DNA from 3 places in the Brevibacillus sp. FW301-21C12A genome. Region 2 is predicted to be linked to each of the others. Evidence: a T-box and tRNA genes for the amino acid it is inferred to sense, from the RefSeq annotation. Region 2 holds a T-box; the other regions hold tRNA genes.
The links. A T-box is a leader RNA that pairs with one kind of tRNA and senses whether it is charged. The one in region 2 lies ahead of leuS (leucine--tRNA ligase), so its partner is inferred to be a tRNA-Leu.

Region 1 (10,554 bases), on a different contig from region 2:
CAACCCCGTACCGCACGGAAACCGCGCAAAAAATCGTGCGCGAGCTGGACGTGGCCCTCATTCGCGGAAACGCGGCAGAGATTGCCAACGTCATCGGAGAGGCGTGGGAGATCAAAGGCGTGGACGCAGGCGAGGCGGGCGGAGACGTCGCAACGCTGGCAAAAGCGGCGGCGCAAAAGCTGAAAACGGTCGTGGCGATTACCGGAAAGGTCGACGTCATTGCCGACGGCAGCCGGGTGTACGCCATCCATAACGGCCATCCGATCTTGACCAAAGTGACAGGCACGGGCTGCTTGCTGACTTCCGTGATGGGCGCATTTGCCGCTGTGGAAAAAGACACGCTGTTAGCCGGAGCCGCCGCGCTCGTCACATACGGTGTCGCCGCCCAGCTCGCCGCGCAAAAGACGGCCGACGAAGGGCCGGGCAGCTTCCAGATTCAGTTTTTGAATGCCCTGTCCGTCGTGACCGCCGACGATGTGCACCGCCTGGGGGTTATCGAGCAGGTGGGGCTGTAGGCGAAAAGCGTGTAGGCGTGCAGGCATCTGTCCGTGCGATTTGCGGCAGCCTGTCGTTGTTGGGGGAGAGGGGATTCCTCCTGTTCCAGTTAAAATTTCTTCGTATTTTAAGAAGGAAGCGGATAAGGAGAGAGCTAAGAGAGTGGGTGCGTGACGAACAGGGGGATGCAGTGGGCTTCGTGCGGAGCGGCCGCGTGACGGACAGATGGATGTAAAGGGTTTTCGTGCGGAGCGGCCACATGCCGGACAGGCGGAAGTAGCGGCATTCGTGCGGAAGCGGCCACATGCCGGACAGGCGGAAGTAGCGGCATTCGTGCGGAGCCGTCACGCGCGGGACAAGCGGAACTAGCAGGCTTTTGTACAGAGCGGCCCGCTACTCGCAAGCCGCCACTCCGTTGCTTCGCTTTGCCATGCGCGGTTTGCATGGCTTTTTTGTACCGTAAAAAATCCCCTGGTTGCCCAGGGGACGAAAATGATCGTGGCTATATGGCTAGGATTAGGATAGGTAAGTTAGGGCGTAGCTGTAGTTTCGCAGCGTATAGGATAACAGCTTCTTCTGGTGCTCCGAGAGCGCGAGGAATACAAATTCTACTTGATCATTTTCAAACGGGCGGACATAAAAGCAGGAAATTCCATGACAAATAATTTCTTTCTTTAACGTCAGTGCTGCACTGGCATCGGTTCGTATATGCACTTCCACGGCCTTGTACCCTCCTTGGACATTCACTAGAGTACCAAAAAAAGCCAAAGGAAAAACACGGGAGTTATGGCAGATTCATGTCCAAGGTGTTACCATTTTTTGTATGAAGAATGACAATCGTGACAATTCGCAAAACAGCCTATTTCAAGTCGTCCGGAATGCATTTGGAGCGGGAAAAATAGGCGGAAATCATCGCGGCCACCCTGCCCTTTTCCGTGTTCATGTCGATTTTGTTTTGCAAGCAGCGCAAAAGCTCCTGGTCGCAGCTACAGGAAAAATAGCCGCGCTTTTGATAGCAGCGGTCGTGCTTTTTGCAGCAGCGGTCGATATCGTCAATCGGGGCGCCCGGCCCCGAACAGCCCGGGCCGCACCAGTTTCCGTACAAACAAGGAATCCGACCTGCCCGCCGTCTTCTTCTGCCCACCAGCCATCACTCCGCATCGTCAATGATTATTGGTAGCATATTGGAAAAGCGGGGAAGTTGCTTTAGGCAATTTCCACGAAAATTGACGCAAAAACTTGCGAGGCAGAGCGGAGAGAGGGTGGTGTCATGGCGGTCGCTGCCAGGACGAGAACGCCAGCGGGGAGCCGCTTCGTTTTCACAGATTTGCACGCAGAAAAACTTTTAAAATACTCCTTGAAATCGGCTGTTAGATATGATAGATTAGTTCTTGCCCGAGCGATATGCGAACAGGGCAAGCGGAAAATTTGGATGGATGTCCGAGCGGCCGAAGGAGCACGATTGGAAATCGTGTAGGCGGGGTCGACCCGTCTCGTGGGTTCAAATCCCACTCCATCCGCCATCATGGCCCGTTGGTGAAGCGGTTTAACACAGCAGCCTTTCACGCTGTCATACAGGGGTTCGAATCCCCTACGGGTCACCTAGTTCCCCCCGCAAAGCGAAGTGGATGCGTTGTAACAACGCCGAGTACTTTGCGGGGCCCCAACAACTGGTTGGAACCCGACTTTTGTCGGGGAAGAGTGGAGGCTTAGCTCAGCCGGGAGAGCATCTGCCTTACAAGCAGAGGGTCGGCGGTTCGATCCCGTCAGCCTCCACCATTTTCATATTTGCGGTCGTGGCGGAATTGGCAGACGCGCTAGATTCAGGTTCTAGTGGTGGCAACACCGTGGAGGTTCAAGTCCTCTCGACCGCACCATATCGTAAACGACAGGTTCCAGTCTGCTTTTGTGGCAGGCAGGGGCCTTTTTTGTTAGGCGTTCGCGCTCTCTCCACTGGCGCTGCCATATTCGGCGCGGCCGTTTCGGAATGGCCGAAGCGTACGGCAAACACCAACGGCTTAGGCATGGACAAAGTGGCCCGCGAGACTTGTTGATTGTACAAGGCGTCTCGCGGGTTGTTCGTTTCTTCTCCTTGAAGCGGCTCCCCCTGCCATGCCAGCACCTTGTCCCCAAAAACGTGGCCCCAACAGGTCGCTTGGGCAAGATATGGTATAACTAAACTAAAAAGAAAGAGAACGCAGGAAAGAGGTTGCATGCATGGACTCGGTTCTTCACGTTTTAAAAGAGTGCAGTCTCCTGGCGTGGGAAAAAGGGAAGCCGTCCCTGGAAGTGGCGTTCTCGTCCCCGACGATGCTCGCCCCGCTGTCAGGGCGAATGCGCATGCAGGACGGCAAGCGGACGGTTTGGCTGGGCCCGGAACAAATCGTGCTTTTGCGTCCGGGCCACTCGGTGACGATCTGCGCCGACAAAAACGAGAGCCCGCCTGTTTGCCGCCTGTCCTTCGAGAGCTATCGGCTGGCGGAGCACGACGATGAGCAGCTCGTCTACCGCAACGACCGCAGTTGTTTGCCTGCGAGCGGCTGGGTCACGAATCGACTGCCGTATCGGGCAAATGTGCTGCTGAACGAGCTTTCGCACGCGTGCCAGCAAGCGTCCGCCCACGGCCAGACGGCAGAGCAAAAGCAGCACCAGCGCTTGTTCAAAGAGCTGATGGAGCTTGCCCTTCAGTACGAAATTACGCCTGAACTGGATTGGGAGCCGTCGATCCAGAAAGCGATAACCTATATCGAGGAAAACTACCGAAGCCCTATTACCCGCCCCGAGCTGGCGCGGCTGGCCGGATTTCATACAAGCTATTTTTCGACCTTGTTTGCGAAAAAGCTGGGGTGGGGCTATTCCGAATATTTGAATCGCGTGCGGATCGACCGCGCCAAAGAGCATTTGCTGACGTCGGCCATGACGGTCAACGAAATTGCCGCGAAGGTCGGCTATGCAAACGGCGAGTATTTGAGCCGAAAATTCAAGCAACTGACCGGCATGTCCCCAGGCGAGTTCCGCAGTCGGCCGATTCCGAAGCGAATCGCCGCCTTTCAATTCGTGGGCGATTTGCTTGCGCTCGGTGTCACGCCTGTCGCCACTGACGATGAGCTTGTGCGCGGAGCGCTGCTGTTAAAAGAGGAACTGCAAAATGTTCCGACGGTCAACGGCGCATACGACGACGAGCAGCTCGCCAACCTGAAAGCGGATCTCGTCCTGGCTCCGACCTACTTTTATTACACGCCTGGCAGGATGAAGCGACTGCAAAACATCGCCCCGGTGCTGGCGCTGGAATGGGACAAGCTGGACCCGCTCGCGGAGCTTCGGCTGGTCGGCAAGCTGATTGGCAGAGAGCGGGAAGCGGAGCGATGGATCGAGCGCTATCAGGCACAGGTCGAAACTGCGAGAAAACAACTGCAAAAGCTGATCGACAGAGGGGACACGGCCGCCGTCTACGAGCTGCGCCACGATGGCGTCTTCATCTGGAACAAAACGGCGAGAGGGGCGTACAACCTGTACGACGCCCTTGGCTTCCGTCCGCCGGAGAGCGTGCACAGGGACGTGCTCGTGCCTGGACGGCATCTCTGGATTGCAGCAGACAGGCTGCCCGAATACGCCGCAGACCATATGTTTGTCATTGATGCCCGCGATGACCATGGGGCGGGTGTGCATGGCCTGAGCTTGCCAGCCTTCGAAAAGGCTCCCGGACAGGTGTATGCGCTGGAGCTGAACGAATTTTGGAGCAGTGACGGCTTGGCGCTAGAGCGCCAGTTGCACATCCAGACAAATTGCTTGCTCCGCGGCGGCGCAGAGTGAACATTTGTCCAGAAAAAACGGCAACTTTATGAAATAGACGGTGTATGGAAAAGCTTGCTATGATGGGTACGGATTTTATTGATAAGGTCGTTTCCCATTTTTAGCAAGAAGGAGCTGTACAGGATGAAAAGAAACAAGGTTGGAGCACACAGAGCGCCTGGCATGCTGAGCGCCTTACTATTGGCGATGGCGGTATTGCTTGCGGCTTGCGGTGGAGCCGGAGGGGGCAGCGGGGCCTCGCAGGAAAACGCAGTAGAGGGGCAAACAGCGGCAACGGCTGCGACGAGCGGAGAGGCCAAGCCGTCTACCCGTAAAGTAAAGACGGTCAACGGAGAAATTGAAATTCCGGCCGAGCCAAAGCGCATTGTCGCCCAAGGATATTTGGCTACCTTCCTGGCACTCGGGATCAAGCCTGTCGGGGCACCGTTCTGGGATATCGACTCCCCGCATATCAAGGCACAGACAGAGGGCATCGAAGACATCGGCACGATTGACGCCAGCAGTGTGGAGAAAATTTTGGCCCTGAATCCCGACCTGATCGTCACGCTGAGCGACGACCCCACGCTCTATGAGCAGTTGAGCAAAATCGCGCCCACACTCGTTTTCGTCCATACGACATTCAAAGACTCGCGCGAGCAAATCCGCACGTTCGGGGAGATTCTCGGCAAGGAAAAAGAAGCGGAAGCCTGGATTGCCTCTTTCAACGAAACGGTAGAGAAAGCAAAGCAGCGCATCAAGGGAGTCGTCGGCGAAAACGCGACGGCTGCGATCATGGGCGGCTTCGACAAGCAACTGGTGGTGTACGCCGACGGCCTTTGGCGGGGAGCCGAAGCCATGTACAAGCATCTTGGGCTGAAGCGACCGCCGCTGGTGCAAAAAAGCGTAGACGAGGGCAAAGAGCATGTGACCATCTCGTTAGAGCAGGTCAACGAATTTTCCGGCGACTACCTTTTTGTGGAGTCGGGCAAGCAGGCGGGACTTGATCCGAGCAATCCGATCTGGAACACGCTGGACGCAGTCAAAAACGGCCGCGTTTACCAGATGGATACCGACTATTTTTGGCCGTACGACCCGATTGCCGTAAAAGCACAAGTCGATCTGATTGCCGACATGCTGGTCGAGGGCAAGCATCAGTTTTGACAGCGGAATATTTCCTCCTGCCATCTGGATACATGCTGAAATCAGCCCTCGAGCCAGCTTACGTGTACGAAGGCGATGAACCTGCCCGGCTGGTTGCGCTCGTAGAGGCGGGAATCGGCATCGCCTTTATCCCTTGCACGGGAAGGAGCTTGCACGAGCAGGTCCACTATTTGCGGGTAGAGGGCTGCAATTTGGCGCGCGAGATCGCTTTGCTCTGGCACAAGAGCCGGTACATTTCCCGCGCTGCCCGGGAGTTTCGCGAGATCGTGGAGGAATACTTTGCGGACGTCACGAGCAATGCGCTGCTGTCCTTTTGCAAACCGGATGCTTTCCGCTTGGAGCGTGGAAAATGACAGGCAGACGGGCGGCCACGACAGCCAGGTCAGAGCCAGTCTGCTGCTGTTTGCCACACAAGAAAGAATACGAAAACCCACCTTTACGAGCGGGCCGCAACATCTGGCGCGGCGTGGTCGCTCCACTCGTAAAGGTGGGTTGTTCTGTCTCGCGTTACGGGGCGAGTTCCAGGTCAGGTGCGGACTGGGCGTTTTCTGCCGAAGACTCGCCGCTGCTCGATTCATCTGCATTGCGGGGAGGGGCAGCGGTGCTGAAAGATTCGGCTTCGGCAAAATTCGTCTGCTCGATGAGCTGTGCTGCCAGCGCCTTAAACTTTTCTCCCATCTGCTCATCGAGCCTGCCCATCGTCTGTTCCAGTGCGGCCACTTGCTCGCGTTTGGCTGTTGCCGTTTGGCCTGACAAAGCCCGGCTTTCGTCCAGCTTGATCTCCTGATTCAACACCCGGATGCCGCGGGCGATTTTATGTTTCTGGGCAGAAAGCTGTTCGAGCTGCTCCAAGTTACCGGACAACGCCATGAAATGCTGCAAGGCAGGTTCTTCGGCAGTCTGGTTGCCAGCGTCAGCGGGTTTTTCAGGAGTCGGCTGTTTGCTGTCTGCATCCTGGACGAACGTCTTCTGCATTTCATCCAGCTTGATTTGGCTGATTTGTTCATCCAGAGCGCGAATTTGCTCATCGAGCGCCTTGATCTGCTCCTGGATGCCCTGGGCTTGCCCGCCCGATTTCAATGCTGACTCATATAATTTGCTTTTGCTCTCTTGCAGCTTTTCCCGTTGGGGCTGCAACGATTGCATCAGGTCATTTTTTTTCGACTGGTTGTTTTTCGCAAAAAGGCTGCGAGCCTGGGAACTGACAGTGACGGAATCGGCTTGTTTTTTTTGCTGCCTGTCCGCTACTGCCTGATTTTCAGCCCCGTTGCTTAAGCGAAGGGGGCTTTGGGGGTGCAGGGCGTGCGACATGGAAATTTTCACATGGGTTCCTCTTTTCCAATCAGCGGTAATGCTGCTTCTCCTGTTACCATCGGCTATATTTTTCCATTTGTGTATAGGAATTGCGGACAATGGTTAAAGTTTTTTTGAACGGAGAAGGCCGCAAAAAACAGCCTGCCTATCATGAACTAGGGCGAATTTCCGCGAACGGCTCGGAGGAAGCAGGATGTTTTTCTTCTATATAATATACAAAGGACAGCCCGCGCCGTCGCGGACGGACAAGTTTGTGCTTGTCGACCCGAGCCTATACACAACGGCTTTATATGGCGTCACTTTCCATATCCTTGACTTTTTTTTCACATATGTTACAATTACGCTTGTAAAAGAGGTCCGAAAACCACTTTTCAGCAATGCGAACCTGGCAAGCGACAGCTTGCGCAAAAGGGGACAGCATTTGTTTTGCGGGTGTAGTTCAATGGTAGAACTCCAGCCTTCCAAGCTGGTCGCGTGGGTTCGATTCCCATCACCCGCTCCATAGCGTTTGGCGGTGTAGCTCAGATGGTCAGAGCGTTCGGTTCATACCCGAAAGGTCGGGGGTTCGACTCCCTCCGCCGCTACCTGATTGATTCCACACATGGCGGTCGTGGCGAAGGGGTTAACGCACCGGATTGTGGCTCCGGCATTCGTGGGTTCGAGTCCCATCGATCGCCCCATAGTAGAAACAGCAAAAGCCCAGCGAGATTCCTGCACGGATCTGGCTGGGCTTTTTGTATGCGCATTTTCAGGACGAGTTTCTCGCTCGCTACATGTTGCGGTGCAGCATGGCAGTGGTCCGAGCATAGGCACACACGCGATCGACCGCCCCGCCTTCATGCGGCGAAACATGCAGGCGGTGCGAAAAAAGCATACAAGCGCGCGCACGAGAAAGGTTCGCGGCGGGGCGACACAGTTCCTTACGCGGCCAAGAAGCTGCCAGCGGGAGCTTGTTTTTGCCTGCTTACGGAAAAGGATGCGGCTGAAAAAAGTGAATCCGGTTGCCAAACGGGTCTGTCACGCACACCTCGCGCGTTCCCCATGGCGTTTTTTCCAGACCGGGCCGGGCGTATTTGTACGACTTGCCGGTAAGCGTCTGGTGCAGCAGCTCGATGTCCTCGACCTGCACGCGGACAGCCGCGCCCGGACAGGCGTCTCCGTGATGTTCGGTTAAGTGCAGCACGCACTCGGGCGACGAGACTTGCATGTACAGCGGAAAATGGTCCTCGTAGCGATGCTCCCAATCGACCTGAAATCCGAGAAAATCGACGTAAAACTCCTTCGCTTTTGCTTCGTCAAAAATGCGGAAGACAGGCGTGACGGCAAGAGTCATCTGTTCACAAACCTCCTTAATGCAGTAATCGTGGACAAATGCAGCCCTTCGTGAAAAATCGTCCGCACCAGCACCTGGGCGATGGTGTGCATGCCAGATTCGGTGGCAGGAAATGGTTCCTCCAGCCGCTCCCCATAGGCGGAGCGAATTTGCTGAGGCTGTTCTTCCAGCAAGGCGAGGATGGTTTGCAGGGGAGGGGGAGGAGATTGCCAGTCTGCCGGTTTGGTCCCGTAGCCGAACCATTCGCGGAAGCCGGGCGGAATCGGAGCCTCCTCTTTCGTCAAGTGCTGCAGCCATAAGTATTGATCCAGATAGATGTGTCCCAAGTTCCACAAAATATTGTTGGAAAAGCCCGCCGGGACGATGAGCGCTTCTTCCTCTGACAAGCCGTTTACCGCCTCCAGCACTTCCTTTCGATAATCTTCCAACTGCTGAAAGAGGACAATATGCCGTTTTTCCATACCTCTGTTCCCTCCTGATTTCGCTTCTTCTTACCATTCCATGCCACCGCCGCTTTCTCCTATCCGCGAGAAGGGAAAGGCACAGAAAAAAAGCGTGCCGGGTCCCCGGTGGACCGACACGCTTGATTCAATTACATGCCTTTTTTCTCCAAGACATGGGCGGGCGCGAAAAGCCTGCGCCATTTGATTTGCGGCACGCAGATGGCCGCGAGGATCATCAGAACGCCGCCCCATTGGGAAAGCGTCACGTTTTCTTGGAGGACAAAGCAGGACAAAAGCACGACGGTTGGCAACTCGACGGCACTCAAGATCGTGGCGAGGCCGTTGCCGATGCGGGGGACGCCTACCGCCAGGCAAAAAATCGGGATGACCGAGCCGAATACGGCAACGAGCAAGCCGAGCGGAAGCAGTCCGTCCATCAGCCGTCCATTGAGCAAAAAAGTAGGCGGGTAGACGATGGAGAGCATCACGGCTGCCATGCTGATCGTAATCGCGCTGCGCAAATAAGGATTCATGCCCGGAAGGACGCGCCCGCTGAAGAAAATGACCAGCGCGAACGTTGCCCCCGACAACAGGCCGCAGACCAGACCCGTGATGCTGACGTTTTGCAGCCCGCCTTCGCTAAGACCGCTGGCCAGCACCGTCCCGCCGCCGAGCATGAGCAGCGATACCCATTTTTCTGCTGTCGGCCATTTGCGGTCGACGAGCGATTCGAGCAGGACACCGATCCAGGTGAACTGGAACAACAGCACGATGGCGAGCGAAGCAGACACGCGACTGACAGCCTGATGGTAAAAAATACTGGTGGAAGCCATCATCAGGCTGACTGGCGCCAAAATCAGCAAATATTTCCAACGAAACCGTTCCCGCGAGAAGAACAAGGCCGCAATCGACATAATCAAGCCGCCGAAAATCAGTTGGCTCCCGCTCATTTCAAAAGGAGTGAAGCCAAGGGCGAACGCGTGCTTCATGAACAGGGACAGCACCCCGTAGCTGCATGCGCCGAGCAAGACTAACAAAACAGAACGCCAGTATGTCATAGGTAAAAATTCCTTTCTTATGACTAAACTCGGTTGAATAATGCCTATTGTACACCAGCGTTAAAAATGGTACAATAAAAAATTTGATATCACTTCATTGTGTTACTGAGGTAATCAGATGTCTTGTTACATCGCTGCCATGGTAGCGAATGAAAGTGTCTCGAGCGCTTATATTGGTGATGAATACATAGCCGATTGGCGACAATTCCGTTACACTACTCTATAGGATGGGCACATGGCAAAATCAGTGGAGGAAGAAAAATGAAACAGGGGATACTTTACGCGTTTGCCGCGTATTTTGCATGGGGGATGCTCCCGCTGTACTGGAAGCTGTTCCAGTCGATGGGCGCATGGGAGATTTTGGCGCATCGCATCGTCTGGTCTGTTCTTTTTGTCGCAATCATTATTCAGGTAACGAAACGCTGGCGCGCGATGTGGGGATCGGTATCCGGAGGCAAAATAGCCGCGGCGCTTGCCATCTGCTCCCTGCTCATCAGTGCGAACTGGCTGATCTACATTTGGGCGGTAAACAACAACCAGGTCATGCAAACGAGCCTTGGCTACTATATGAATCCGCTGTTTACGGTGCTGCTCGGCGTGATCTTTTTAAAAGAAAAAATGCATGCCGGACAGTGGGTAGCGCTGATTCTGGCTGCCTGCGGCGTCCTGTTCATCACCGTGCAATACGGCGAGTTTCCGTGGATTGCCCTCTCGCTGGCGCTCACGTTTGCGTTTTACGGCCTGGCGAAAAAGGTGGTGAAGATGGAGGCGATGATCGGGCTTGCGTGGGAGACGCTGTTCGTCGCGCCAATCGCGCTCGGCTATCTGATTATGCTCCAGGCCAACGGGACAGAGACCGTGACGACTTTGGCATGGTGGCAGATGTTGTTGCTGGCGCTGGCCGGAGTCGCGACGGCGATGCCGTTGTACTGGTTTGCGCAAGCCGCGAAGCGCTTGC
Region 2 (10,554 bases):
GCGTAAAGGAAATCCGCATCATCAATCGCTCGCGGGAAAGAGCCGCCGTGCTGGCCGAGCATGTAGGCACGATCGTTCCGACGCGAATCGTCGAGCAGGGCGAAGGCAAAGACGCGATCGCGGACTCTTCGCTTTTGATTAATACGACGTCCATCGGAATGCTGCCAAACGTGCAGGACACCCCGGTGCCAGCAGACTGGCTTCACTCCGGGCTGATTGTCAGCGACCTGATTTACAACCCGCTGGAGACAAGACTGCTCCGCGAAGCGCAGGCGATCGGCGCGACTGTTCACTCCGGCGTCGGCATGTTTGTGAACCAGGGCGCCCTTGCTTTTGAGCTGTGGACGGGAACCGACGCACCGACGGAAGTCATGCGCGAAGTCGTCTTGCAGCAACTGACGAAAACAACCTGATCGAACATGATTGCAGGAACTAAAGGAGGCATGCCGATGTTGACCGGCAAGCAAAAGCGCTTTTTGCGCGCAGAAGCTCATCATCTCACCCCGATTTTCCAGGTAGGAAAAGGCGGCGTTAACGAAAATATGATTACCCAGATCAAGGAAGCGCTGGAAGTGCGCGAGCTGATTAAAGTCGCGATTTTGCAAAACAACAGCGACGACAAGCATGAAGTAGCAGAAGAACTGGCAGCAGGTGCGGGTGCCGAGCTGGTGCAACTGATTGGCCATACGGTTGTCTTGTACAAAGAGTCCCGGGAGCACAAGACGATCAAGCTGCCGTAAGTGATCGAACACCATGAAGGACGCACGAAAAAAAGTCGGGATCATGGGCGGCACATTTGATCCCATCCATTGCGGCCACTTGCTGGCGGCTGAACAGGCCAGAGAGCAGGCTGGACTTGACGAGGTCTGGTTTATGCCATCGCACATTCCGCCGCACAAGAGCAGGGAGGGGCTGACAGAGGCGCATCATCGCCTGCAAATGGTTCAGCTCGCCATAGCCGATCACGAGTCGTTTCGCGTGACGGATATCGAACTGGCCCGAAAAGGCCCCTCTTACACGTACGATACGATGGTTCTGCTCACGCAGCAGTTTCCTGATTGTCAGTTTTCTTTTATTATTGGGGGAGACATGGTAAAAATCTTGCCCAAATGGTACCAGTTCCAACAGTTGATCCGCATGGTACGCTTTATAGGTCTGGCGCGACCGGGCACGGAGTTGGAGCGGGAGGCGTGCGAGTACGTCACCTTCGTGGAGATGCCGGTCTGGGACATCTCTTCCACGTTAATCCGGGAAAAGGCGGCGGCGGGCAAAAGCATCCGCTATCTGGTACCTGATGCTGTGGAGCGTTATATAAAGGAGAACCGATTCTATGAAACTCTTGTCTAATCGGGAGGAACTGCTTGCGCGCATCCGGGCGCAAATGCACGAGAAGCGCTACAAGCATACTTTGGGGGTCGCCCAGTCTGCCCGCGAGCTTGCACAGCGATACGGCGCTGACCCTGACAAAGCCGAGCTTGCCGGACTTTTGCACGACTACTGCAAATGCTGGCCCGTGGAGAAAATGTTCGAAATTCTCGTTCGCCACGATATGCCGACAGAGCTGTTGGAAGGGGAAAAAGAGCTGTGGCACGCTTTTGCCGGGGCAATCGTCATTCAGAACGACCTGGGAGTGACGGACCCGGATATTTTGCAAGCCGTTCGCTACCATACGACAGGGCGAGCCGGGATGTCCCTGTTAGAAAAAGTGGTTTGTGTGGCAGACTATATAGAACCGAACCGGAATTTTCCTGGCGTGGAGCAGATTCGCACGCTGGCCGAGAAAGACCTTGATGCCGCCCTGGCTCTCGCTTTGGGAGGCACGATCCAGTTTTTGATAGAAAAGCAGAAGACGGTCTATCCGCTGACGCTTACCGCTTATAACGATCTGGTATCCCGCAAAGGGAAAGAAGGAGGGTTTTGATGGTTAAAACAGTAGAAGAGTTGGCTCGCTTGGTAGTGAAGGCAGCAGAAGACAAAAAGGCAGAAAATCTGAAGGTGCTGGACATCAGCAAGCTTTCGGTGATTGCAGACTACTTCATGATCTGCCACGGAAACAACGAGCGTCAGGTGCAGGCGATCGTGCGCGAAATTCGCGATCAAGCCCACAAAAACGGTTTTGACGTTCGCGGCATTGAAGGCGCGGATGAGGGACGCTGGGTGCTCGTCGACCTCGGCGATATCGTGATTCACGTCTTCCACCGCGAAGATCGCGAGTTTTACAATCTGGAGCGACTGTGGAAGGATGCAGAAGAAGTGTCCTTCGCTGCGCAAGGGTAAAAACGGATGGCGTACGCACACATGGCCGCAGTTTACGACAGGCTGATGGCGGACACCCCCTACGATCAATGGCTGGACTGGGTCGAGCGCACCTGGCAAAAGGGAGAGGCTCCAAAACGAGTCATTGATCTGGGCTGCGGGACGGGATCGATTGCGATTCCGCTGGCCAAGCGCGGCTATCGGGTCACGGGCGTCGATCTGTCCGCCGAGATGCTGGCGATTGCCTACGACAAAATGCGGCAGGAGCAAGTAGAGGTGGCGTGGGTCGAGCAGGATATGCGCGAGCTTTCCTTGCCGGAGGCGGACGCGGTCATTTCCTTGTGCGACTCTCTCAGCTACCTGACAGAAGAAGCGGACGTGCAGGAGACGTTTCGGCGCGTCTTCGCTCACCTTGCTCCCGGGGGAAGCTTTTTGTTCGATGTGCACAGCCCGTACAAAATGCTGCATATTTTCGGCGACGAGACATTCACCTACGTCGACGATGAGGTTTCGTACATTTGGCATTGTTTTTGCGATCCGCTGCGCCTGGAGGTAGAGCACCAGCTCACCTTTTTCGTCCGCCAGCCAAACGGCTTGTACGAGCGGCTGGAGGAGGAGCATTGGCAAAGAGCCTACCAGCCGGTCCAACTGATGCGCTGGCTGGCCGACGCGGGCTTCACGGACATCGTCATTACGGCAGACTATTCGGATTTGCCGCCGCAGGAAGCGAGCGAACGCTTATTTTTTGCCGCTCGCAAGCCGTAGGGTTTGACACGGTTGGTTTATATTGACTATAATGGCGTTATAACTACAAATTTCGACGCGTTTAAGAGGAATAGTAGGAATATGCCCCGCGCATACAGAGAGTTGACGGCAGGTGCAAGTCAACCCGGGACTATCTGAACTCGCCTCCCAGCACTTGCCCCGAAGGCCATGTGTACATGGTTGCGTAAGGGCAGGCGGCTCATCCCCGTTACGGATTTCAAGTGGGTGAATGCTTTTTCATTCGCCAATCTGGGTGGTACCGCGGGAATATAAACAAACCTCTCGTCCCTTTCGTAGAACGACTGGGGACGTGGGGTTTTCTTTATACTGGACCGGAATGTACAGATTCTTATCCGGTATAAGTGCAACGAAGGCTACGCCAATGGCTCGGTGTAGCCGAGTTTTCATTTTTTACCTATTTCAAGATGGGAGTGCTCTACCATGGTTTTCAGTCATCGTGATGTTGAAAAAAAGTGGCAACAATACTGGGAGCAAAACAAGACCTTCAAAACTTCCGAGGACCCGAACAAGAAAAAGTTTTACGCACTCGATATGTTCCCGTATCCATCTGGTGCCGGGCTGCACGTCGGACACCCGGAAGGCTATACGGCTACCGATATTTTGTCCCGCATGAAGCGGATGCAAGGCTACAACGTGCTCCATCCAATGGGCTGGGATGCGTTTGGCTTGCCAGCCGAGCAGTACGCGCTCGATACGGGGAATGACCCTGCGGAGTTCACAGAAAAAAACATCAACACGTTCCGCCGCCAAATCAAGTCGCTCGGCTTCTCCTACGACTGGGACAGAGAGATCAACACGACCGATCCGCACTACTACAAATGGACCCAGTGGATTTTTACGAAGCTGTATGAGCACGGCCTGGCCTACGTTGACGAAGTAGCCGTGAACTGGTGCCCGGCGCTGGGAACCGTTCTGGCCAACGAAGAAGTCATTGACGGCAAAAGCGAGCGCGGCGGCCATCCGGTCGAACGCCGCCCGATGAAACAATGGGTATTGAAAATTACCGCGTATGCGGAAAGACTGCTCGAAGACCTGGAAGAGCTGGACTGGCCGGAGAGCATCAAGGAAATGCAGCGCAACTGGATCGGCCGTTCCGAAGGGGCAGAGGTTACGTTTGCTATTGAGGGACACGACCAGACCTTTACTGTCTTCACGACCCGCCCGGATACGCTCTACGGCGCCACCTACACGGTACTCGCTCCCGAGCACAAGCTGGTGGAACAGATTACGACGCCAGAGCAGAGAGCAGCGGTAGAAGCTTACCTGGAGCAGACGAAGCACAAAAGCGATCTGGAGCGTACCGACCTGGCGAAAGAAAAGACAGGGGTATTCACAGGCGCCTATGCGATCAACCCGGTTAACGGCGAACGTCTGCCGATCTGGATTGCCGATTACGTGCTGATTAGCTACGGAACAGGCTCGATCATGGCTGTACCGGCGCACGATGAGCGCGACTACGAGTTCGCCAAGACGTTTGATCTGCCAATCAAAGCGGTCATCGCAGGCGGAGACATTTCCAAGGAAGCGTACACAGGCGACGGAGAACACATCAACTCCGGCATGCTCGATGGCCTGAACAAAGAACAGGCGATCAACAAAATGATCGAATGGCTGGAGAAAGAAGGCAAAGGCAGCCGCAAAGTGACCTACCGTCTGCGCGACTGGCTGTTCAGCCGTCAACGCTACTGGGGCGAGCCAATTCCAATCCTGCATCTGGAAGACGGCACAATGAAAACTGTGCCAGAATCCGAATTGCCGATCATGCTGCCTAAAACAAAAGAAATCAAGCCGTCCGGCACAGGCGAATCGCCGCTCGCCAACATCACCGACTGGCTGAACACCGTCGATCCGGAAACCGGCAAGAAAGCGCGCCGCGAGACGAACACCATGCCGCAATGGGCGGGCAGTTGCTGGTACTTCCTGCGCTTTATCGACCCGCACAACGACAAAGCTTTGGCCGATCCGGAAAAGCTGAAACAATGGCTGCCAGTCGACATCTACATCGGCGGTGCAGAGCACGCTGTATTGCACTTGCTCTACTCCCGCTTCTGGCACAAATTCCTGTACGACATCGGCGTCGTGCCAACCAAGGAGCCATTCCAGAAGCTGTTTAACCAAGGCATGATCCTCGGTGAAAACAACGAAAAAATGAGCAAGTCCAAAGGCAACGTCGTCAACCCGGACGATATCGTCAACAGCCATGGTGCCGACACGCTCCGCCTGTACGAAATGTTCATGGGGCCGCTGGATGCATCCATCGCCTGGTCGACAAAAGGTCTCGATGGCGCGCGCCGCTTCCTGGACCGCGTGTACCGCCTGTTCGTTCAAGACAACGGCGAGCTGAACCCGAAAATCGTCGATACGAACAAACCGACCAGCATGGAGCGCGTCTACCATCAAACCGTGAAAAAAGTGACGGAAGACTACGAGGGCCTGCGCTTCAATACAGGGATCTCCCAGTTGATGGTATTCGTCAACGAAGCGTACAAAGCAGACGTCCTGCCGAAAAAATACATGGAAGACTTCGTGAAAATGCTGTCCCCGATCGCCCCGCACTTGGGCGAGGAACTGTGGGAAAAACTCGGCCACAACGATACAATCGCTTACGAGCCATGGCCAACCTACGACGAGTCGAAGCTGGTCGAGGACGAAGTGGAAATCGTCATCCAGATCAACGGCAAAAACAAGGAAAAAATGCTCATTGCCTCCGACTCGACCAAGGAACAAATGGAGGAGCTGGCACTCAGCAACGAGCTGATTAAGGAACTGATCGAAGGCAAGACAATCGTCAAAATCATCGCCGTGCCTGGCAAGCTGGTTAATATTGTGGTTCGTTAGTCGGATTAGACGCAAGATCCAGAAGGCGGGCCAGATAAACGACTCGCTAGTCGCACGAAAAGCGTCTATCGCTCACCGTCGGCTTGTCATCCTCTCGTGATGGCAAGCGGGTGAGAGGTGAAAGGAAAAAGGAGTGGAGCCTGTTTGAATAACAGGTTTCCGCTCCTTTTTTCGTACTGCCAGTTTTCTGATACTGACAGCGTGCTTGTCGTCGCTCTGCAAGGCTCGCAACTGCAAGCAACCCACGCTCTCGCAGCTACTGCGGCTGTTCGTTCAAATAACGGTCGAGCAGTTCCTGATCCTCGGCGAACTTCGCGCGCGTGCGCCGGAATACCTCTGCAAAAATGCCGGGCAGCTTGCTTTGCAAAGGAATCAGCCCTTCGCCGGTGATTCCTCCGGGGACGCAGACGCGCTGCTGCAAGGAAGGGAGCGTGAATTTTTCTTCGCGCAACAGATCGGCCACTCCGATCAGCATCTGCGAGGTCAAATAAGTAGCGGCTTCTGTCGAGATGCCTGTCTCTTCGACGGCATCCTGAATCATCTGCTGCAAAATATAGCTCAAAAAGGCAGGGCCGCAACTGGCGATGTCGGAAGTGATTCGCAAGAAAGGCGCGGTGATCTCGACAGGCGTGCTGATGTGGGCAAACAGGTTGCGAATATAATGGCGCTGCTCTTCGTCGACGCGCGCACCGAATTCGCACAGGCTCACGCCGCTCTGCGCCGCGTTGGTAATGCTCGGAACGACCCGGGCGATGGCGCAAGGTACTTTTGACTCAAGATGCTCCAGCTTGATCGGGCTGGTGATCGTGACGATAAGCTGTTCCGCCGTCAGGACAGGGGCGAGTTGCTCGAGCAGCACGCTGTACTCCAGCGGCTTGACGCACAGCAGGATCATGTCGGCTTCTCTGGCCAAATCCACATTGCTATGGGCGACCGCCAGCCCGCCAAGCCGCTTAGCGAGCTGTTCGGCTTTTTCGATCGTGCGGTTGCTGATGGTGATCTGGCTGGGAGACAGCGCTTTGGCGGACAGCAATGCTTCAATCAAGATACTGCCCATGCTGCCCGTACCAATGAACCCGATTTTATCCATGGGCATACCTCCCTCCGATATTCTTTCCCCATTCTATGTGAGAAGATCGGCAATCATGACCGGACAGTGCTTTATTGCGCAACGATCTGGTCTTTGATCCGCTCGAACATCTTTGCCCCGATCCCAGAAACCTTTTTCAATTCGTCGGCGGAACGGAAGCGGCCGACTTGCGAACGGTAGTCCAAAATCGCTTTTGCTCGCGCCTCCCCGATTCCTGGCAAGCTCATCAGTTCCTCGACGGTCGCTGTGTTGAGATTGAGCAGCTTGGCTTTTGGCACAGCGCCGCCAGTCCCCGCAGCACGGGTCACGCTCGCGGGCACTGGCGAAAGGGGAGGCGCGCCAACTGCCGATCCAGGCCCGCCAGTCGCGCTGCCTTTTGCCGGAACCAAAAGCGCAGTCCCATCTGCCAACGGCTCAGCCAGATTGATTTGATCGAGGTCCGCTTCGGGCAGGGCGCCGCCAGCCTGTTCGATCGCGTCCGCTACGCGCATGCCCGGCGTGAAGCGGTACAGTCCCGGCTGTTTCACCTTGCCCTTTACGTCGACGTAGAGAGGCGGAGGGGCGGGCTTTCGTTCGACTGCGGCTTCCGCTTCGCTGCGGGCGTGCGCATCAGATGGTTGGTCAAGGACAGGCTCCCGTTTCTGTAGGGCAGTTTCCGGCTGCCCGACGCGCTCCCTTTCCGCATAGGCAGAGGAAACGAGCGGTACACCGACGGTCTCTGCCCGCTGCTCCCCCTGGTAGAGCCAAAAGCTGACGGCCACAAACAAGGTCGCCGCCACGATCAGGACCAGGCGTCGATGACGTTCCCACCAATCCAACAGCATAGCAAAAGACCCTCCCTTACCTCGCGTGTGCTTGTGGAATAGAGCGAAAGCATTCTCTAGTCACAATCTACGAAAAGTAAAAGAGGGTCTGCAAATATTTTTGCGTAGGCACGCTACCGGCTTTTAGCCGATATGCTGCAGCGAATTTTTCTTGCGGCGAATGTCTACATTCGGGCTGACGTACGGATCGAACGTATATTTTTGCTCGATAAAGATTTGGTGCCACAGCATGAAAACGAGGATCGTCCAGATTTTGCGACTATAGTCGGCATTTCCTTCACGGTGTTCGTCGAGCATGTAGAGCACGTAGGCCTTATTAATCAAATTGTCTACCTTCGATTCGAAAATGATCTCTTTTGCCCATTTGTAAAATTCGTTTTTCAGCCAATGGCGAGTCGGAACCGGGAAGCCAAGCTTCTTCTTCGACTTGATTTCCGGCGGCAGGAAGTCTTTCATCGCTTCGCGCAGCACGTGCTTGGTCGTGCCGTTGGCGATCTTGTACTTCGTCGGAATGGTAGCGGCGAACTCGAACACTTTCAGGTCGATGAAAGGAACGCGCAGCTCCAATGAGTTTGCCATCGTCATTTTGTCGGCTTTCATCAAAATGTTTCCGCGCAGCCAGGTGTGAATGTCCAAATACTGCATCTTGGTCACGTCATCGTACTGGGAAGCGCGCTTGTAAATCTCTTCTGTGATCGTAAACGGCGAGACGTACGATTCGGAACGGGCGATGTCGTCCATCACGACGCGTCTTTTCATCTCTTCGCTGAAGATCAGGGCGTTGCCGAAAAAGCGCTGTTCCACCGTCTTCGAGCCGCGGATAAGGAAGTTTTTCCCTTTTACCTGATCGGGCAGGCGCTGTGCCATGTAACCGATCGACTGGCGCATCCAGCCAGGCATGCCGGAAAACATCTTGAGCGAGCTAGGCTCCCGGTAAATGTTGTACCCGCCGAAAAACTCATCGGCGCCTTCGCCGGACAAGACGACGGTGACGTGCTCGCTCGCCATTTGCGCGACGAAGTAGAGCAGGATGGCGGAAGGGTCCGCTACCGGTTCGTCCTGGTGCCAGATGAGGCGTGGCAGTTCATCCATGTACTGCTGGGCGTTGACGACCCGCTCGAAGTGCTCGGTGCCCAAAAAGGCAGCCGTCCGCTTCGCGAAGTCCAGCTCGCTGTAACCAGGAATGTCCGAGCCGACGGAAAAAGTTTTCACAGGCTCAAAGGTGCGCAGCATGGCGACGATGCTGCTGGAGTCGACGCCGCTGGAAAGGAAAGCGCCGCGCGGAACCTCGCTGATCCGGTGCTTGTCGATGGATTCCAGCATCACGCTGCGAGTCCCTTCCACGAAGTACGAGAACGGCTTGCTCTCGTCTGGCTTGAACTCCACGTCCCAGTAACGCTCCAGCTTGATCTGGTCGTTCTCGATGATGAACGAGTGGGCTGGCGGGATGCGGTATATGCCCTGATACATCGTTTCGGGATCAGGAACGTATTGGAAAGTCAAATAGTGGTAAAAGCCGTTGTGGTTCACCTCGCGCGTAAAGCCGGGTAGCTCCAGCAGGCTTTTGATCTCGCTGGCGACGCCGATGGAATCATTCGTTTCCACATAGTAGAGCGGCTTGATCCCAAAATGGTCGCGCGCGCCAAACAGCCGTTTTTTGCGCGAGTCGTAAATGGTAAAGCCGAACATCCCGCGCAAGTGCTTGGGCGCGTCCGTCCCTACCTCTTCATAGAGGTGAAGGATGGTTTCAATATCAGAATCGGTATGGAATACGTGACCGGCGTCCTTTAACCATTGCTGCAATTCCTTGTAGTTGTAAATTTCTCCGTTGCCAATAATCCAGATGTCACGCGTTTCGTTAAACAGCGGTTGATGCCCGCCTTCCACGTCGATGATGCTTAAACGACGAAAGCCCAGGGCGATGTTGTCTTCGAGATGAAAACCATCGTCATCTGGACCACGGTGCAGGATGACACCAGTCATCGCGCTGATCGCTTCTTGTCTAACTGGCATTTGCCGCTTGTTGTAGAGTGTTACGATTCCACACATATGAAATGACTCTTCCTCTCACTGGATTGCTCCTGCTAACTCTATCACGTATCGCAAGTTGGCGCAATCTCTTCTGGATGCCCGGTCCTGTGCGCAAAACGGTTGCACAGCCAGGGGGAAAAAGGACCCTCATCTCTTCTATTTTTGTCCGCCTGTCAGGGGATATACTCTCCGCAGGAAAAGAACAGTTCGACAAATGGACGGAGGGGGAGACGATGTCACTTTGGAATGCGAGCTTGGCCGTGATGAGCGGCTTGCTCCTGTCGGCGTATGCGCATCCCGTCTGGCTGCTCGGAGCGGCCGGGGCGTGGGCGGCAGCGGCTGCGTTTGTTCCGCGCGCCTATCGAGGCCGCCTCGCTGTTTACTCCTTCCTCTCTATTCTAGCAGGTCTCTATTTTTATGGGTACGAGATTCTCCAGCAGTCGGAAATGAAACCGTTGGCGGCACAGGAGCGAACCGTATGGGTGCGCGGAGAAATCGCTTCTGGCGTCAAACGGGACGGCGATGTCGCCCGCTTCTTTGCGGATGTGGGCCAGTGGCGCGAAGAGGGCGAAAGCTGGCAGCAGCTTGGCCTAAACGAAACGATCGTTCTGCGCGTCAAATTGAGTGCAGCGGAGGAAGCGGCAGCAGTCGAGAAGTGGCGCACAGGCAGCGAGCTTGTGGCACTTGCCCGGCTCGGACTGCCGCAAGGAGCGCGCAACCCGCACGCCT
Region 3 (10,554 bases), on a different contig from region 2:
TCACAAAATCTCCACATACCCCTCTGTTCCGTGCACGCGAATGCGTTGCCCGTCTTTTATGAGACGGGTGGCGTTTTCCACGCCGACAACGGCCGGCAAGCCGTATTCACGCGCGATTACTGCCCCGTGGGTCATCAGTCCGCCCACTTCGGTGACCAGACCTTTGACCGATACAAACAAAGGTGTCCAGCCCGGGTCAGTAAAGGAGGTGACCAGTATATCCCCTTCTTCCAGGTTCGCCTCTTCCATGTGTAAAATGACACGCGCCCGCCCCTCGATCACTCCGGCAGAAACAGCAAGACCTGCAAGCGCATTGGCGGGCAAGCTTTCCCGCTTGTACTTGCCCGCAATGATTTCACCATCAGACGTGATGACACGCGGCGGTGTCAGCTTTTCGAAAAATTGGTAGTCTTCTTTTCGTTGGCTGATGACCTGCTGGTCCAGCTTGTTCGTGCGCACCACTTCGTGAAACTCTTCCAAAGTGAGATAGTACACGTCTTCTTTTTCGCGAAGAACACCCGCTTGTACGAGTTGTTCGGCTTCTTTCAGCAAAGCTTGCTTATAGACGAAGTAGCGATTCACGATGCTGTATTTGGGATATTCGCGATAACCGATGAAGTTTCGGATGCGGTCGATCATTTGTTTCGTTTCTTTTGCTTTTTGTTCCCCGTCCGGCAATTGCTTTACTCGCTCGATGATCTCTTGTTCTTTTTTAAGCGCTTCCTGTCGCCCTTGCTCAAATTTCCGCTTGCCAGCGTTCGGCTCAAAGTTTTTGATGTTGCCCAAAATCATGGGGACGAGCGTGAGCGGGTTTTCACTCCAACGCGTTCTCGTCAGATCAATTTCTCCGGCACAGCGCATTCCGTATTTTTCGAGATACGCCTGGATCGCGTCATGCGCTTCCTGTCCGCCATCCAGTTTGAGCAGTTCCTCCCAAAAGTGATCTGCTTGTGCGTGCTGCAAATAGTCAATGACCTTTGGATAAGGGCGAATCGCATCAGCAACATCAAGGAGCGCCAGCCCCATTTCCGACGTAATGTTGTTTGGCACCGATTGGGAAAGCGTGTCTGCTACGTTTTTTTCACCCAGCCACTCGTTCATTTTTTCGTTGATCCATGCCGAAGCATTCAGCGCAGCCATAATCACGCCCAAGTTTTTCGGGACAAATAACACCTGCTTTAACTGCTGGATGTCTTCGAGAATAAAGGAAAACAAATCAGGCCCGGATTTCGTTTGGATGGTTTGCTTTACCTGTTCGAGCGCGTTTTGATTGCGCGCAATCAACTCAGCGACGATGGCCGGATCGTCTTCGATCGGTGTTTCCAAACTGGCGGGCAGCCTATCTGGATTGCTGTTGCCGGGGGACTGTTCTTTGTCATCTGTTGGTGACAATCGGATAAAATCTCGCTCGATGATCGTCAGCAGCGCGTCTTTTATGAGCGGGTCGGATTGTCCCAATGTATTTATCAGCATTTGCCTGCTGTCAGGTGTAGCGAGCATCTTTGTCACATCGACAAACAGCCTGCCACCGGCTTTGTGCATGGGGGCATTCGTCGTCAACAGAAAAACAGACATGCCCAAAGGCTTCATCGGGTCGGTCATCATTTGCTGGTGGCCCACCGATACGTAGACGTGATTGTCTTGATCGTTCGCTTCCGGGATGGGGTACAAAGTCGTAATCGGACGGCTCTGGACAATGTAAAACGTATCGTCAGCCAAACACCATTCGATATCTTGCGGGCAGCCCAAATAAGCTTCGATCTGTCTGCCGATGCGTGCCAGTTGCAAAATTTGCGGGTCGGTAAGAGTTTGCGCCTTTTGCCGCTCAGGCTCGATCTGCTCCGTCTGCGTCCCGCCTTCTTTTCGTCCGTAAATCGCCAACGTTTTGGTTGCGATCCTTTTGTCGACGATGTCCCCGTCCTTTACTCGATAACAATCGGCGGATACGAGGCCAGAGACGAGTGCTTCGCCAAGTCCAAAACTGGCGTCGATAGACAGCAGCTTCCGGTTGGCTGTAATCGGGTCGGCGGTAAACAAAATCCCGGAAGCGTGAGGGAAAACCATCCTTTGTACGATGACGGATAAAGAAACATGGCGGTGGTCAAATCCGTTTTGCATCCGGTAAATGACCGCGCGATCCGTAAACAGCGACGCCCAGCATTGGCTCATATGCTGCAAAATGGCTTCTATGCCGATGATGTTCAAATAGGTGTCCTGTTGACCAGCAAAAGAAGCGTGCGGCAAATCTTCCGCAGTCGCACTCGAGCGCACGGCATAAGCGTGTTCCGCTCCAAAGCGGGAGAGATAGTGCGTCACGGCTTCGACCACATCGGCGGGAATTTCGGCTTCCCTGATAATTTGCCGAAGCTGCCTGCTGATTTCACCAATTGGCTCCCGGTCTTCTGCGCTCAGCCTCGCCAGTCGATCCAGCAAAGCATGATACGTCTCGTTTTGTTCGATGGCTTTTTGATAGCCCGCTGTGGTCACACAAAATCCTTCCGGGACTTGTATGCCGGGGATTTTCGATAGCTCCCCCAGATTGATCCCTTTGCCGCCAACGAGCAACCGCGCTGTTTTTTCCATTTCCTGAAAACCGAGGACCAAAGCACTCATTCCGATCTCCCCTAACCATTCCATTGTGAAAAAGCATTTGACAGGTGTTTGTGCGGGTGATACAATTAAAGTGTAAAATGAGATACCACTAACCATAAAATTGAGTACACTCGTGTGCTCTGATTATATCATCGTGTCTTTTTAGGCGCAATCAAAAAGAACCTGGGCAGTTTTGCCAGGTTCTTTTCATTCATGCCGCTCCAAGCTGAAAAGCATATAAAAAAACCTGGAACGCGTCCAGGCAATCTGTTAGAGAATGCGAATGTTGGAACAATCACGACTGTTCAAATCTCAATCGCCTTTGCTATTGTATCATAAAGACTAGACATGTCAAAGAAATTTCTAGGACTGGCCCGCCCCCCCATCGTGCCAGAAACCTCGGACCTCACTGCTTCTGTTTCGCCCCGTTGTGCCGCTCGATCACGTCGGCCAACGCCTCGATCTGGCCGAGGACGGATATCGGGTCAAAGTAGAAAAAGGTTTTGTAATCGAGGACGATGACGCGATTCTCCCGGACAGCCGGAAGCTGCCTCCACACTCCGCTATCGACAACCGCCTTCAGCTCTTCCTCGGTCGTTTGGTCCCATGAGCAGAGAAACACGATGTCTGCGTCGGCGTATTCTTGGAGCAGCTCAAGCGAAATCGCCTGGTACTGTGCGCCGCTGTCGATCACTTCACGCTGCACCCGCTCATTGGCCTTGAAGCCGATCGCATGGTAGATCGCTTCCCCGCCCCGCCCGAAGTTGTCGCCGAGCACGGCAAGCTCTTTTCCGTTCGGATGAACAAGTGTCGCGGTCGCATTCATGAGAATTATTATCGAATCAAGCGTATCAAGAGGGCAGAAAGTTTGTCCATGCAGACAAATGACGAAAATTCAGCCGAAATGTGACTGGACCATTTTCCTCCAGCCAGTCCAATTGCTTCTCCATCGCCAAAGGATCGTACCCGTAAAAAACATTCGGGTCCGGCTCGTACACGCGGCCGTTTTTTACTGCCGGCAGACCGCGCCACACGCTCGACTCCAATACCTCGCACTCGGCGGGGGGCCAATGCGAATGATAGAGGAACAAAAAAATGTGATCGGCGGAGTAATCGGGCAGATCGTCCAGCGGGACGTGTATGTTCAGCAGCCCTTTTTCGATCATGTTCCGCTGCACGGCAGTCGGCGGCTGCAAGCCCAGCACATCGTATATCAGACACCCGCCCATGCTCGTCATGTTGCTGTAAACGTAGCATTTGCCCGAGACGATTTTCACGATCAAAAACGTCTCGCCTCGGGCACGCTGGACGGCCAGCTTGTTTTTTACCGCCAAAGCTCTTTCGTCAAACAGCAGGAGCCAGCGTTCTGCCTGTTCGCGACGCCCCACGGCTGCCGCGAGCACGAGCAGTTCCTCCCGCCAATCGCTGCATTCCTCGGGAATCGTGAACACCGGGGCGATCTCCCACAAGCTCTCGGTGTACTCTTCCCGATACACCATGATGAGGTCGGGCGGATTCGCCGCGAGCCACTGGACGGTTTTGTCGCTGTACCACTCCCCTTGCCTGAAACCTGAGCAGTCGAGCCGCTCCCGGTAATGAGCAGTCAGCCACGGCTCCATCCACAAGCCGACGACGGCAAACACCGGGACGATCCCCAGGCCAGCAGGCATGCTGTGGCGTGCGGCATCAGGACGGCGATTCGTTTCGGCTGCTTTCTGTACACCGTCAGCGGAACGCCCACAATCTGCTTAAACTTTCGGCTGAAATAATAATCGTTGGCAAACCCGGTTTCCTGCGCAATCAGATGCAAATCTTTGTCCGACAACTGGAGCAGCTCCTGGCCTTTGCGGATTCGGACCCGGCCCAGGTATTCGACGAAGCTCACGCCCGTCTCCCAGGCGGCGGGGCGGCCGGAGTCGCAGCCGCTCGCTTGCGTGTAGCTGGAAGCGGGACAAGCCTGCCGCTGCCAGCAGTGTCAGCCTAATCCAGATCATGAATAGCAAAAAGGCTTTTGTTCTGCCGGAAAAGCAGCCCAAAAGCCTGTCGTTTACTGGTATGGTGCGGTCGAGAGGACTTGAACCTCCACGGTGTTGCCACCACTAGAACCTGAATCTAGCGCGTCTGCCAATTCCGCCACGACCGCAAATGAAAACGTGGTGCCGGCGATAGGAATCGAACCCACAACCCCCTGATTACAAGTCAGGTGCTCTACCAATTGAGCTACACCGGCATAGATAATATTCGCCATTCGTGTATCGAAGAATGGCGGAGCTGACGGGACTCGAACCCGCGACCTCCGGTGTGACAGACCGGCGTGAACTCCAACTTCACCACAGCTCCATGTGGTTTATTTCCAACTTTTGCTCACTCTCGTGGGCACTTCTGTAATATAGCATGTCTTCTACCAACTTTGCAATAGTTTTTGAAATCTTTTTTTCTACATCATTTTTTCATAGATTTACCATTGAAAATCCGCTAGAATTTTATCTAGATATGCAGAAAATAGTAGATTGGTGGAGACGATGATATGAAACTTACTTCGAAGCTACTCACCTCCCTCGCCCTCTTCACTCTGCTGCCTACTGCTGCTCACGCCGCCTCTGGAGTGTATGTAGTATCAGCAGGGGACACGTTGAGCAAAATTGCCCGTGAGCACCAGACTACGGTCAGCCAGCTCATGCAAGTGAACCAACTGAAAAGCGATCAACTGTCGATTGGCCAGACTTTGTCCTTGCCTGAAGGCAGCCTGTCGACAGGCGGTGCAGCCGACGTCCCTCTCGATGTCGTAGCCGCCTCGATTGACTCCGCCAACAACGAGCCGGAAGAACTGACGGCTGGCGAAAAAGCGCGCGTGACGGTAGACGTGCTGAATGTGCGCAAAAAAGCGTCGACGGATGCGAGAATTTTAGGCAAGCTGAAGTTCGGTGACGTGGTTGAAGTCGTCGAGACTGGCAGCGAGTGGACCAAAATCGAGTTCGAAGATGATGAAGCCTACGTCTTCTCCGCTTACTTGAGTCCAAAGCTCACCCCTGACGTTGCGTTCGCAGGCGATGTCGATTCCGCAAGCCTGCACCGTCTCGAATCGATCTTTGAACCACTGCTCAAAACTCCGTATGTGCTCGGAGGAACCACACCGGACGGATTTGATTGCAGCGGCTTTACTTCATACGTATTTAGCCGCCTCGGGGTTACACTTCCGCGTACATCCGAGGATCAATTCCGCGGGGGCGTATCCATTCCGCTCGAGCAAGCGCAGCCGGGCGACCTGCTGTTTTACGATTCGCTCGGAAAAGGACGCGTGTCCCACGTAGCGATCTACTTGGGTAATGGCACCATCGTCCATGCAAACGGCGAAGACGTTCGCTACGGCAAGGTGGAGTACATGCACAAGCTGTATCCGTTCTACGGCGTCAAGCGCTACGCCGAATTCCAGTAGCAATCCCCCGAAAAAACGGCCCACACCTGTCACCAGGTTGTGGGCTGTTTTCCTGTGAGTTCGGATCAATGAATTTCCGTGTTGTGTCCGGCCTGGGGAGGTGTCTGGTTGGCCCCAATTTCGATTTTGCCCAAAGCCTGCTTCATCTTGTCGAGCTGAAGCTGGTAATCGCGCACAACTACGGTGAGAACGCTGACCGACTCTTTGAAATCAGGTTCGCTGCTGACTCTGTCTATGGCTCTATGTAGATGCAGCATTTTGTTCTCTGTTTCCCGTAGTAGGTCGAGTAACTGCAATCCGTTTACCACGTAATCACCTCATTTGTTTTTTCTTACTTTCTCCCGGTCGGTTCGTTGCTATGCGCAAAAAAACGCCCGACATGACGATCGGACGTTTTTTCCTGTGGGCTGTGGGCTTTACGCACGCGCAGCGGCCAGCTCCACAAACGTATCAATATCTTTGGCAATCAGCGCAAGCGAGTTGCGCCAGAAGTCAACCGAGCGCACGTCGACGTCCATGATCGCGGCCACATCGGCAATGCTCATTTTGCCTGTGACAGACAAAAGCTCGTCATACTGCTGGACAAACGCTTCGCCGCGCTTCACGTACTCGGCGTACAAGCCTTTTGCGAACAGCAAGCCAAAGGCGTACGGGAAGTTGTAGAAGTTGAAATCGGCACTGTAGTAATGCGGCTTGCACACCCACATGTACGGGTGCAGCACAGCATGGTCAAGCCCCTCTCCGTAGGCGTCCTTTTGCGCTTGCAGCATCAGTTCCTTCAGCTCGTTGACAGACAGGGAGCCTTCTGCGCGGCGGGCAAAGACGGCCGTTTCAAACAGGTAGCGGCTGTAAATATCGACAATGACCTGGCTTGCGCCGGAGATGTCGTTTTCCAGAATGGAAAAGGCTTCCTCTGGGGTCGCCTGGGCCAAAGCGGCCTTGGCAATGATCGTCTCACACAAAATCGACGCGGTTTCCGCGATCGGCATCGGGTAATCGCTGTTGTAGAACGCTTCCTGCACGAGACATTCGCCATGGTAGCCGTGTCCCAGCTCGTGTGCCAACGTGCTGACGTCGTTGTAGCTGCCTGTGTAGTTCGCCATGATCCGGCTCTCCCCGACCATGTGCAGGTTGTAGCAAAACGCTCCGCCGCGCTTGCCTTCGCGAGTCTCGGCGTCAATCCACTGGTTGTCAAAAGCGCGGGCGGCATAATTCGCCAGCTTTTCGCTAAAGCTACCAAAGTGCTTGACAATAAAGTCGCGCGCTTCCTGATACGTAAAGCGCATGTCGGCTTCGCCCACCGGAGCAAACAGGTCGTAGAACGGCAAGCCGTTTTCGTGTCCGAGCAGCTTTGCTTTTGCCCGGAAGTACTTCGTAAAGGCCGGCAAGCTTTCCTTCATCGCGGCAAGCATCGCGTCCAACGTCGCCTTGTCCATGCGCGAGTCGAGCAATGTTTTTTCCAGCGGCGACTCATAGCCGCGAAGCTTGGCTACGGTGATGACTTCTCCCTTGATCCCGTTCAAGCTCGCCGCTGACGATTCCTCGATCTTTTTGTAAGCGGCAAGCTCTGCCTCGTAAGCCGCCTTGCGCAGCTCGGCGTCTTTTTCATGCGCCATGTTGCGCACGACAGGCAGCGGAAGCTGTTTGGCCTCTCCGTCGATGGTGATGTCTACCAAGAGCGTCGAGGTCAGCATTTCCTGCAGCTTCGTCCAGGCGTTGGAGCCTGTGTTTTTCATTTTCGCCAAAATGATTTCTTCTTTTTCGCTGAGCATGTACTTGCTCTTCTCGGACAATTCGGTCAGCATGAAGCGATGCGTTTCCAGCAGCTCGGACTGGCTAATCAGCTCGCTCAAATTGTCCAGTTGGCCGAGCCATTTTTGGAACAGCACGCCCGGCTCTACCAGCTCGACGGACTGCTCCTGCACTTTTTCGATGAATTGCAGCGCTTTTTCGTTTTTCGCGTCCACGCTTGCCGTCAGCTCGCCAAACGCGTACAGGCGGTATTGGGTCTGCAAAATCGAAGTCATCCGGGTAATGTACGCCTCCATTTTCTGGACGGCGTCATCGGTCGTTTGCAGGCTTGAGGCTGCCCAGCTTTTTACCTCGTCCATCTCCCGGCATAGTTTTTCCCAGTCTTGCTTGCACTTTGGCGAGTCGAACGACGTGTACAAAACGTCCAAGTTCCAGCGCATATTCATGGGTCCGGCCTCCCTCTCATCTTGCCTATGTATTCTATGTAACAGACTCTATTGTAAAAAAATTTGGATAGATTAAGCAAGTTTTTATAAAAACAATGCTCTCACAAAATGGTAAGACGCGACTTGCAGGGGAAAAGTTACAGTCTTTGCGCCGTGACTGCAAGTTTTGCCAAGCCAAGAGCCGAGGCAGACAGGCTTGCTCCCGTGCTTCTTTAAGTGCCTGCACGCGAAAAAAGACTTTGCCGCGCGCTTGGGCAAAGTCCGTCTTTTCCGTCACGCCCGGACAGGCTGCGTCAAAAACGTCAGGGCAGACAAGGCAAACAGTTGCGTCGATTCGACCAACTGGTCAATGTCCACGTACTCGTCGGCATGATGGGGAATGTGGCGATCGCCCGCCCCCGTCGTCAAGATCGGAATGCCGGCCTTGTGCAAAAAGGTGCCGTCTGTCGCGCCGGGCACGCCGTTGTAGACAGGCTCTCTTTTCGTAATTTCCCGATACGCGCTGGCTACCGAAGTCACGACTTCCTCCTCCATTCCGGTCAACGTCCACGGCCGCTCCTCGATCACTTCCAGCGTCGCCCTGAACTTGTCGTCCTCGCGGGCCAGCGCTTCGAGGATCGCCTGCATTTCGCCGTGCAACTGCTCGTGGTCCTGACCCGGGACGGTTCGAATATCGAGCGTCGTCATGCACTGGTCCGGCACGACGTTGATCTGGGCATCGCCCTTGACAGGCGCCTGCACAATCGTCGGCGTGATGCTCGGCCAGCCAAGCATCGGGTGTTCGCCAAGCCGCGCCATTTCCCTCCGCTCCAGCTCCTCGAGGGCGACGATCGCCCGGGCCATCCGCGTGTTCGGATTGATTCCGGTCAGCGGCATCGCTCCGTGCGCCATTTTGCCGTACGTGCGCAAGATCGCCCGCATCGCTCCTTTTTGCGTGACGCAAAGCTGGTTTTCCTCCGGCTCGCAGATGATCGCGGCGTCAACCCCTTGCGCCCAGCCTTTGCGGATAAAGTCTTTGATCCCGATCATCATGCCTTCCTCGTCGCACGGGATGCACAGCAAAATTTTTCCGGCGAACGCCTCCTTGGAGCGCTGGATGGCCTTGACCGCGCAAATGGCGGCAGCGAGGTTTCCTTTTGTGTCGCAAGAGCCACGTCCGTAGATGCGGCCGCCGGAAATGGCTGCTCCGAACGGATCGTAGCTCCAGGCATCCCGGTCGCCTTCGGTCACGACATCGGTATGCGCTTCGAACAGCAGCGTTTTCCCCGGTCTCCCGGAGTCGTAAAAAGCGATGACGTTGGGCCTGCCGGGCACGACTTCCTCATAAAAAACTTGCAGCCCCATCTTGCGCAAATAGTCGGCCACAAACAAGGCGACCCGCTCCTCGTTCGCCCCCGCCTGCTCCGGACGAAACACACTCGGAATCCGCACCAGCTCCTGCGTCAAACGCACAACCTCTTGCTCGTCAACAAAGGATATTACTTGACTCATCTGCCCGTCCTCCCATCCGTTCCTATGTGTGGAAAAGAAAGCTGCCGAAGCGTCAACTGTCGTAACTGCTCCACGCCGGAAGGCCGCCCGCTTCCTTTGCCGCCTTGACAGCCTGAATCACGGCCTCGGCAAGCACATCCGCCGACAGCGCCCCGACGAGATCGACCGCCGCCCCTACTTCATCGGTGGCGACGGCAAAAATCGTGTCGCCATCGTACATCGTATGAATCGGGCGAATGGTGCGGGCAAGCCCGTCGTGCGCCATTTGCGCAACCTTTTGCGCCTGGGCCTTGGTCAGCTTCGCATTGCTGGCGACGACGGCAATCGTCGTGTTCGTGCCCGGAGGAATCGGCGAAAAAGCATGCTGGAGCATCATGTCCATGCTGTCTCGAATCTCCCCCCGCTCATCGCGCGGCCCGGCGAGAATGACCCCTGTCTTCGGCTCCACGACATGACCGACCGCATTGACCGCGACCAGTGCGCCGATGACCAGTCCGCTCGGCAAAGTCAGCGACGCGCTGCCGAGGCCGCTTTTCATCGCATGGGCAAACCCGTTCAGCTTGCCGACGGAAGCGCCCGTACCCGCGCCGACATTCCCTTGGGCGACAGTCTCCGAGCTTGCTGCCAGCGCCGCCTGATAGCCCATCTGCCGGTCCGGCCGCACCCGGTAATCGCCGACTGCCAAATCGAACAGGACGGCGGCCGGGACAATCGGGACGACGCCGTAGCCTACGTCCAGCCCGATGCCCTTTTCCTCCAAATACTGCATCACGCCTGAGGCCGCGTCCAGGCCGTAGGCACTGCCACCGGACAGGCAGATGGCGTGGACGACGCTGA

Region 1: it encodes a tRNA-Leu, which carries the amino acid that the T-box ahead of leuS (leucine--tRNA ligase) is inferred to sense. The anticodon was not compared.
Region 3: it encodes a tRNA-Leu, which carries the amino acid that the T-box ahead of leuS (leucine--tRNA ligase) is inferred to sense. The anticodon was not compared.

What each region holds. Positions count from the first base shown of each region.
Region 1 is NZ_JBYTBG010000003.1:20,536-31,089, forward strand. Features, by position in the region: gene thiM (hydroxyethylthiazole kinase) at 1-515, shown strand, start outside; gene AC3WQH_RS02855 (hypothetical protein) at 721-864, shown strand; gene AC3WQH_RS02860 (hypothetical protein) at 1,012-1,215, opposite strand; gene AC3WQH_RS02865 (phospholipase A2 family protein) at 1,355-1,639, opposite strand; tRNA gene AC3WQH_RS02870 (tRNA-Ser) at 1,926-2,018, shown strand; tRNA gene AC3WQH_RS02875 (tRNA-Glu) at 2,023-2,096, shown strand; tRNA gene AC3WQH_RS02880 (tRNA-Val) at 2,199-2,274, shown strand; tRNA gene AC3WQH_RS02885 (tRNA-Leu) at 2,286-2,372, shown strand; gene AC3WQH_RS02890 (helix-turn-helix domain-containing protein) at 2,713-4,308, shown strand; gene AC3WQH_RS02895 (ABC transporter substrate-binding protein) at 4,432-5,448, shown strand; partial or broken gene AC3WQH_RS02900 (LysR family transcriptional regulator substrate-binding protein) at 5,421-5,801, shown strand; gene AC3WQH_RS02905 (hypothetical protein) at 5,956-6,771, opposite strand; tRNA gene AC3WQH_RS02910 (tRNA-Gly) at 7,191-7,264, shown strand; tRNA gene AC3WQH_RS02915 (tRNA-Met) at 7,273-7,346, shown strand; tRNA gene AC3WQH_RS02920 (tRNA-His) at 7,367-7,442, shown strand; gene AC3WQH_RS02925 (glyoxalase superfamily protein) at 7,727-8,095, opposite strand; gene AC3WQH_RS02930 (DinB family protein) at 8,092-8,556, opposite strand; gene AC3WQH_RS02935 (EamA family transporter) at 8,688-9,596, opposite strand; gene rarD (EamA family transporter RarD) at 9,858-10,554, shown strand, end outside.
Region 2 is NZ_JBYTBG010000014.1:12,161-22,714, reverse strand. Features, by position in the region: gene AC3WQH_RS11165 (shikimate dehydrogenase) at 1-413, shown strand, start outside; gene yhbY (ribosome assembly RNA-binding protein YhbY) at 450-740, shown strand; gene AC3WQH_RS11155 (nicotinate-nucleotide adenylyltransferase) at 754-1,347, shown strand; gene yqeK (bis(5'-nucleosyl)-tetraphosphatase (symmetrical) YqeK) at 1,331-1,921, shown strand; gene rsfS (ribosome silencing factor) at 1,921-2,277, shown strand; gene AC3WQH_RS11140 (class I SAM-dependent DNA methyltransferase) at 2,284-3,021, shown strand; T-box leader at 3,073-3,314, shown strand; gene leuS (leucine--tRNA ligase) at 3,463-5,880, shown strand; gene comER (late competence protein ComER) at 6,137-6,970, opposite strand; gene AC3WQH_RS11125 (helix-hairpin-helix domain-containing protein) at 7,042-7,794, opposite strand; gene asnB (asparagine synthase (glutamine-hydrolyzing)) at 7,918-9,843, opposite strand; gene AC3WQH_RS11115 (DNA internalization-related competence protein ComEC/Rec2) at 10,059-10,554, shown strand, end outside.
Region 3 is NZ_JBYTBG010000025.1:25,021-35,574, forward strand. Features, by position in the region: gene ppsA (phosphoenolpyruvate synthase) at 1-2,613, opposite strand; gene AC3WQH_RS15805 (ABC transporter substrate-binding protein) at 2,999-3,418, opposite strand; gene AC3WQH_RS15810 (ABC transporter substrate-binding protein) at 3,444-4,235, opposite strand; gene AC3WQH_RS15815 (helix-turn-helix domain-containing protein) at 4,196-4,477, opposite strand; tRNA gene AC3WQH_RS15820 (tRNA-Leu) at 4,649-4,735, opposite strand; tRNA gene AC3WQH_RS15825 (tRNA-Thr) at 4,747-4,822, opposite strand; tRNA gene AC3WQH_RS15830 (tRNA-Asp) at 4,856-4,932, opposite strand; gene AC3WQH_RS15835 (C40 family peptidase) at 5,120-6,028, shown strand; gene AC3WQH_RS15840 (hypothetical protein) at 6,094-6,336, opposite strand; gene AC3WQH_RS15845 (M3 family oligoendopeptidase) at 6,445-8,226, opposite strand; gene AC3WQH_RS15850 (M20 family metallopeptidase) at 8,500-9,717, opposite strand; gene AC3WQH_RS15855 (P1 family peptidase) at 9,770-10,554, opposite strand, start outside.